DNA from 2 places in the Massilia sp. P2_C2 genome. Region 2 is predicted to be linked to the other one. Evidence: predicted binding sites of a transcription regulator. Region 2 holds the regulator's gene; the other holds the start of a gene.
What was found. The regulator LexA, encoded in region 2, represses DNA repair genes until DNA is damaged. The targets are predictions, from matches to a motif close to ACTGTATNNNNATACAGT.

Region 1 (3,711 bases), on a different contig from region 2:
GCCGCCACGGCGTCCAGCAAGCGCGCCGCCGTTGCCGGGCCGATGCCGGGGATCAGCTGGACGACGCGGAAGCCCGCCACCCTGCCCGCCGGATTCTGGGCGAAGCGCAGCATGGCGAGCACGTCCTTGATATGCGAGGCTTCCAGGAACTTGAGGCCGCCGAATTTCACGAACGGGATATTGCGCCGCACGAGTTCCAGCTCCAGCGCCGCGCTGTGGCTGGCCGCGCGGAACAGCACGGCCTGCTGCGTCAGTTTGATGCCCGCCTCGCGCTGCTCCAGCACGCGGTTGCAGACCCAGCGCGCCTGCTCGGCCTCGTCCGGGATCAGCACCAGTTGCGGCTTGCCGCTGGCCACTTTATCGGTCCACAGTGTCTTGGCGTGGCGCTCCAGCGCAGCGGCGATGACGGCGTTCGACGCGTCCAGGATGGGCTGCGTGGAGCGGTAATTGCGGTCCAGCGTGATGACGCGGGCGGGCTCGCCGAACTGCTGCGGGAAATCGAGGATGTTGCGCACCGTCGCGCCGCGGAACGAATAGATCGACTGGGCATCGTCGCCGACGACCATCACGCCGCACCCGTCCGGCTTCATGCCCTGCAGGATGGCGGCCTGCAGGCGGTTCGTGTCCTGGTATTCGTCGACGAGCACATGGTCGAACAGCGCGCCGAGCTCCGGCCCCAGTTCCGGGTCGGACGCCATCTCGGCCCAGAACAGCAGCAGGTCATCGTAGTCGAGCACGTTCTGCTCCTGCTTGGCGTCGACATAGGCGCCGAACAGCCGCTTGAGCTGTTCTTCCCACTCGCCGCACCACGGGAACGTAGACTGCAGCACGTCCGCCAGCGGGTCGCGGCTGTTGACGACGCGCGAATAGATTGCCAGGCACGTGCCCTTCAGCGGAAAACGCTTCTGGCCGGCCGCGGCACCCAGGCCGATCTCCTGCCGGACGAGGCCCATCAAATCCTCGGAATCGGCGCGGTCGTGGATCGTGAACGACGCCTCCAGGCCGATCCGGCCCGCGTACTCGCGCAGCAGGCGCGCGCCGATGCTGTGGAAGGTGCCGGCCCATGGGAGGCTGGCGACGGCCGTCGTCCTGGTCCCGAGCACGCGCTGCAGCACGCCGGCCGCGCGCTGGCCCATCTCGGCGGCAGCGCGGCGCGAAAAGGTCAGCAGCAGGATGCGCTGCGGGTCGGCGCCGGCCAGGATCAACCTGGCCACGCGATGCGCCAGCGTATTCGTCTTGCCCGAGCCGGCACCGGCCACGACGAGCAGCGGGCGCACCCGCTCCGCGCCCACGTCATGCTCGACGGCGGCACGCTGTTCGGGATTCAGGCCGGCGAACGGATCGGCAGCGGTGGATGGACTGGAAGCTGGACTGGAGATGGCGGTTGCGGTGGCGGACATGATGGTTGAGCGTTGATGCTCAACTGTACATTTGTCCAGTATCTTAATGCAAGTCCGCGCAAGCCCAGCAGGCCGACACGACGTTGTCGGTGTGGCAAAACCACGTCAGATATCCACAAAAACTGTGAATAAGGTTGTGGAAAAGCACCCTCTTGACACTGCAAGACCAAGCAGGAATGCGGGTTTCAACAAATTGCCCAATGCATGGGCAATAAGCCAACCTTCACAAAATCAATGGTTTACGATCGTCGGACACGCCGTGTGCATGGAGACTCAAAGACACCATGAGCGCCGCCGGCCCGGCTCCGTGAGGACCCGTTCGATGACGTCGTTGCCGACGTTTTGCGAACGCAGATATTCCACGGCCGACATCGTATTGCTGCGCTGCTGCAGGGCAATGCCCAGGTCGACGACGTCGCGCTGGTTCGCATCGCGCCGCTGGTAAGAGACGGTCGCCTGGCCGTCTTCGAGCTCGAGGGTGTCTTGATTCATCGCAGTTCCTGACCTTGATGGATTGAAATGATGGGATTGCCCATAACGAGTATTTCCCAGCTTTGGCCAAAGTCAAGAATATTTACCATTAAATTTCTCGTGCGCCCCGCAAAACCCGCTGCACCTAGAATGGTCCTTCACCCAACCGATCACGAGGACGCCATGAGCGCAATGCCCGATCCCGACATGAAACCCGGCGACGAAGCGGAACCCGGCACCCCGGGCGCCGGTGAAGACCTGTGCGAAACCTGCGGCGGCAGCGGCAAGTTGGCCGACGGCAAGATCTGTCCCGAATGCGAAGGGACCGGACGCGTGATGCGGGGGATCGGCGGCGGCTGATCCATGGCCCACGACGATGGATACCGGCACGCATGGACATGAACCGGGCGGCGCGGCGATAATCCTCGGATGAACTCCGCGCCGCCCGACCTTGCCGACCATCCCCGCCCCCGCTCGCTCACTGATCTGTTCGTCTCGTTCACGCTGCTGGCCCTGCAGGGCTTCGGCGGCGTGCTCGCCGTCATCCAGCGCGAGATGGTCGACCGCAAGCGCTGGCTGACCCAGGAAGAATTCATCGAGGACTGGGCCGTCGCCCAAATCATGCCCGGGCCGAACGTGGTCAACCTGTCGCTGATGATCGGCGGCCGCTATTTCGGCGTGCCGGGCGCGCTGGCGGCGCTGGCCGGACTGCTGGCGGTGCCGCTCGTGCTGGTCCTCATCCTCGCGGTGCTGCATGCCCGCTTCGCCGACAGTCCCCTGGTCGCGGGCGCGTTGCGCGGCATGGCCGCCGTCTGCGCCGGCCTGATCGGCGCGGCCGGCCTGCGCCTGGCGGGCGCGCTGAAGAAGAACCCGTTACCGCTGCCGTGGTGCAGCGCGCTCAGCGCGGCCGGCTTCATCCTCGTGGCGCTGCTCAAGTGCCCGCTCGCCTGGGTCCTGTTCGGGCTGGGCGGTCTATCCTGCGTCCTCACCTACCGCCGCCTGAAAGCATGACCGCGCCCCTGCACCTCACCCTCGACTGGGCCGACTGGCTCAACCTGTTCGTGCATTTCCTGACGCTGTCGCTGATGTCGGTCGGCGGCGCCATTTCGACGTCGTCCGAGATGCACCGCTTCCTCGTCGACCAGCACCACTGGCTGACGCAGGAACAGTTCAACCAGGCTATCGCCCTCGCCCAGGCGGCGCCGGGACCGAACGTCTTGTTCGTCGCCCTGATGGGCTGGCAGGTGGGCATGAACGCCGGCAGCACGGGCGCGGCGCTGTTCGGCGTGGTCGTGACGATGGTCGGCATCATGACCCCGTCCACCGTCATCACGTATGCCGCGGCGCGCTGGGGCCACCGCAACCGCGACCTGCGCGCCGTGCGCGCGTTCAAGCAGGGCATGGCGCCCATCGTGATCGCGCTGCTGCTGTCGACGGCGTGGATCATGGCCAGTTCGGTGGGCGGCGACGCGAGGGCGCACTGGCCGCTGTGGTTCACGGCCGTCGTCAGCGGCCTCGTCATCTGGCGCACGCGCATCCACCTGCTGTGGCTGCTCGCCGCCGGGGCGGTCCTCGGCGCGCTGGGCATGATCTGAAGCGGGATGCACCTGGCGGCCGGACCGGGCATACTTGTGTTTATTAATCAACTCACAAAGACCGAGCCATGCCCGAACTTCTCAGCGAACACGCCTGTTTCGGCGGCGTGCAGCGTTTCTATCGTTACGATTCCGCCGCCATCGGATTGTCGATGCGGTTTTCCGTCTACCTGCCGCCCGGCGCGCAGGGCAAGCGCCTGCCCGTGGTGTTCTACCTTGCCGGCCTGACCTGCACCGAAGAAACC
Region 2 (3,711 bases):
GTCGAAGTTGGTCACGGAACCGAACAGACGGCCGTCCACGCCGGCTTTCTGGGCGATGGTGACGGTCATGCCGTTCAGCTTGTCGCCCTGGCCTTGAGCGGCAGCCAGTTTCTCGGCAGCTGCTTTTTCCAGTTCGGCGCGCTTGACTTCGAATTCGGCCACGGCAGCCTGCGTTGCGCGGCGGGCCATTTTTTGCGGGATCAGGAAGTTACGTGCGTAACCGTCCTTGACCTTGACGACGTCGCCCAGGTTGCCGACGTTGACGACTTTTTCTAGCAGGATAACTTGCATTTTATTCTCCAGTAATCTGACTATGCTTCGATGTCGTAGCCGACGATTAAGCGTTGTGCAGGTCGGTGTACGGCAGCAGAGCCAGGTAACGGGCGCGCTTGATGGCGGTGTCCACTTGACGCTGGTAGTGCGCCTTGGTACCGGTCAGGCGTGCCGGCATGATCTTGCCGTTTTCCTGGACGAAATCCTTCAGGGTGTCGACGTCTTTGTAGTCAACCTGTTCCACGCCTGCGGCGGTGAAGCGGCAGAATTTCTTGCGCTTGAACAGCGGGTTCTGCTGTTTGCGCTTCTCTTTGAGCTTAGCTTTGTTTTTGTCGAACTTTTTACCGAATGCCATTTTGAGGCTCCTGTATCTATCTATAAACGTGTCCGCAACGCTTATGCGGCGGCACTGAAATCAATGATGTGAAACACCAGGCTTTTGCTGTGACGGCTTTTCCTGGCCAAAAATCCCGTGAAGCGGTACATCGCGCCCAACTCGGCATTGGCAAATCGTCCCGAAATCTCGCCCGCGGCAACCGCGGAAATCTCGAATTCGACCTGCCTGTCGACCCTCGCTTCCGTCTGCGTCGATCCGTGTTGCAGGATGCCGCCCACGATGGGGATGCCGGCCGGGGTGTAGCGCAGGGTGTCGCGTTCCGTGATGCTTGCGACCAGGGACAGCTCGTTCACTTAGCAGTATTAACTAAGGCCCGGTGCTCCCGCGAGATTTAGGCTGCAGCGGCCGGAGCGGCGGCCTGCTCGGCGCGGTGGCTCTTGGCTGCGTCTTCGCGCTGGACCGACTTCATCATCGGCGACGGTGCGGTTTCTGCCTTCTTCATCTTCACGGTCAGGTGACGCAGCACGGCATCATTGAATTTGAATGCGGTTTCCAGCTCGACCAGGGTCTCGTTGTCGCACTCGATGTTCAGGCAGATGTAGTGTGCCTTCGGCAGCTTCTGGATCTGGTAAGCCATTTGACGACGGCCCCAATCTTCGACGCGGTGGATGTTGCCGCCGCGCGAGGTGACCGTGGTCTTGTAGCGTTCGATCATCGCCGGGACCTGCTCGCTCTGGTCCGGGTGGACGATAAACACGATTTCATAATGACGCATGAAACACTCCTTAAGGACGTTTAAACAAATGCCCACCTCGGCGTCAAGACGAGTGTGGGAAGGGAAAGCCCAACATTATAACCGCAAAAACGTCAAGTGCGCCATCTTTGTCGTATGCATCCGGCCACGCCAGCCCCTTTCGGCCCATGGTTTGCCGCAGCGCGAAAGGTTGCGGACGTGCGCCGCGTACCGCAGCGCAAAAAAACTCCGAAATCCCCTTGCGCGCGGCGCAATACTGTACAAAAATACAGTCTGATCCCGTACCAACCAAGACGAACATGCTTAAGCTCACCGCACGGCAAGAACAGATCCTCAACCTGATCAAGGAAGCCATCGACAATACCGGCTTCCCGCCGACCCGCGCCGAAATCGCCCAGGAGCTTGGCTTCCGCTCGGCCAACGCGGCCGAGGAACATCTGCAGGCCCTGGCCCGCAAAGGGGCGATCGAAATCTCCCCGGGCACCTCGCGCGGTATCCGCCTCGTCGGCCAGGCCGCCGAATCCAGGGCCCCGGCCGTGCCGGCCTTCGTGCCGCAGATCCCGCCGAACCTGATGTCGCTGCCGCTCGTCGGCCGCGTTGCCGCAGGCTCGCCGATCCTGGCCCAGGAACATGTCGAAGCGACCTATTCCGTCGATCCGGCCATGTTTTCGAGCAAGCCGGACTTCCTGCTGAAGGTCAGGGGCTGGTCGATGCGCGACGCCGGCATCTGCGACGGCGACTTCCTCGCAGTCAAGAAAGTCGACAATGCGAAGAATGGCCAGATCATCGTCGCCCGCATCGGCGACGAAGTGACGGTCAAGCGCTATCGCAAGACCGGTTCCACGATCGAGCTGCTGCCGGAAAACCCGGATTTCTCCGTGATCACCGTCGATCCGAGCACCGACGAGTTCGCGCTGGAAGGGCTGGCGGTCGGGCTGCTGCGGTCCTGGCATTGAGTTTTCCGTGACCGGTCGCCACCCGGTGGCCGGTGCTGCATCCTGGACCAATTCACTCAGCGCGGATAGACGAAACCAGTGCYGATATCGGTGGGCAGCAGGCGCTTACCATCGCGCACCATCAGGCGCTGTGGCGGCTCGTCGCCGGCCAGGGCACGCCAAATGACGGGCAACGCCTCGCCCTTGCGCAGCAGCTCGTCGCTGCGTTCGAATACGTTGGGGCAACCCGTCGCCGCCAGCAGCGCCTGTACGATGGTCACCTTCCACGCGTCGACACCGGCAGCATTGAACTGGCACACCAGGTAACCGGCGGTCCCGCCATAGCTGTGCACCAGGAGCCCCGGCAGGCCGTCTTTTTCGCCATCGATCACCAGGGTCAGGGCTTGTGGATCGGCGCCGCGCACGGCAACGGCCCGCCGCGCGACCGCAGCCTGCACGCGACGCTTGATCATGGCATGGTCGACCGGCTCGTCCTCGCGCAAGGTCCAGACGCGGGCCGCGATCTGCGACCTGGCGTTATACGCGGCGCGTGCCAAAAACTGGCGCGACGACGACTGCACGACCGCCGTGGACCCGGCCTTGCTGCGCTCCTGGGGCCGCCCCTCGACCTTGTCGACGACTGAGAGGTAAATCCAGGGATCGCCGGACAGCAGGCTTTTTTCCTTGCCCTGTTTGATGGTGATGATGAGCATATGCAGACTTCGTTTTCYGGAGCCGAATGATACAGCAAGGCTTTGTCGTCCCAGGTGTCTTCCGAAAATCGTCCGGGCTACCTGGCGGCGGCCACCCGCGATGCGGCTGCGATCGCGCGCTACCTGAACCCCGCGTCTGGCGAGACCCAACGACGGCCGGCCCATGAACGCCACGTGCCCGCGCTAGCTGCTCGCCCGTCCGCCACACTGGCCTCAACAGGAGGCCAACACATCACTTACTGTCGTCCGGATCCCGCGGCGGCGCGTTCTTGACCATCTCGTTGTGTTCCTTGACGTAGGCCTCGGTGCCCGCGCGCCACGCATCGAAATCGGCGATGACCATCTTGCCCGCGACCTTCGTGTCTTCCGCCAGGCGATCGCCCACTTCCTTCAGGTGCGCGGTCGCCTTGTCCGACTCGTCCTTCGTAAGCAGCTTGGAAATGTCTTCCGGGATACGCTTGGTTAGCGGCAAGGACGAATTCAGGTATTTCACCCAGCGGTTGTGGCAAGCCTCCCAATCCTTCATCTTGCCGCTGTACAGGTCGATTTCCTCGTTGACCTTGGACATGCTCGGGAAACGCGGCGCCGGGCAACGGTATTCGTTCGTGCGCAGGTCGGAGCCGTCGTATTTCGCAATCCAGTAATCGAGGTCGGCGCGGCGCGCTTCGCGCTGCCTGATCAGGTCGAGCGACGCGATGG

Region 1: the regulator LexA is predicted to act here: its motif matches at 1,423-1,440, upstream of AC1DYX_RS26220 (ATP-dependent helicase).

The regions. Positions count from the first base shown of each region.
Region 1 covers NZ_JBFUDR010000333.1:326-4,036, reverse strand. The annotation lists gene AC1DYX_RS26220 (ATP-dependent helicase) at 1-1,400, opposite strand, end outside; gene AC1DYX_RS26215 (hypothetical protein) at 1,674-1,892, opposite strand; gene AC1DYX_RS26210 (hypothetical protein) at 2,055-2,231, shown strand; gene AC1DYX_RS26205 (chromate transporter) at 2,301-2,882, shown strand; gene AC1DYX_RS26200 (chromate transporter) at 2,879-3,466, shown strand; partial or broken gene AC1DYX_RS26195 (alpha/beta hydrolase-fold protein) at 3,535-3,711, shown strand, end outside.
Region 2 covers NZ_JBFUDR010000038.1:13,870-17,580, forward strand. The annotation lists gene rplI (50S ribosomal protein L9) at 1-291, opposite strand, end outside; gene rpsR (30S ribosomal protein S18) at 338-628, opposite strand; gene priB (primosomal replication protein N) at 670-963, opposite strand; gene rpsF (30S ribosomal protein S6) at 1,002-1,385, opposite strand; gene lexA (transcriptional repressor LexA) at 1,664-2,320, shown strand; gene AC1DYX_RS07035 (class I SAM-dependent rRNA methyltransferase) at 2,377-3,012, opposite strand; gene AC1DYX_RS07040 (tetratricopeptide repeat protein) at 3,245-3,711, opposite strand, start outside.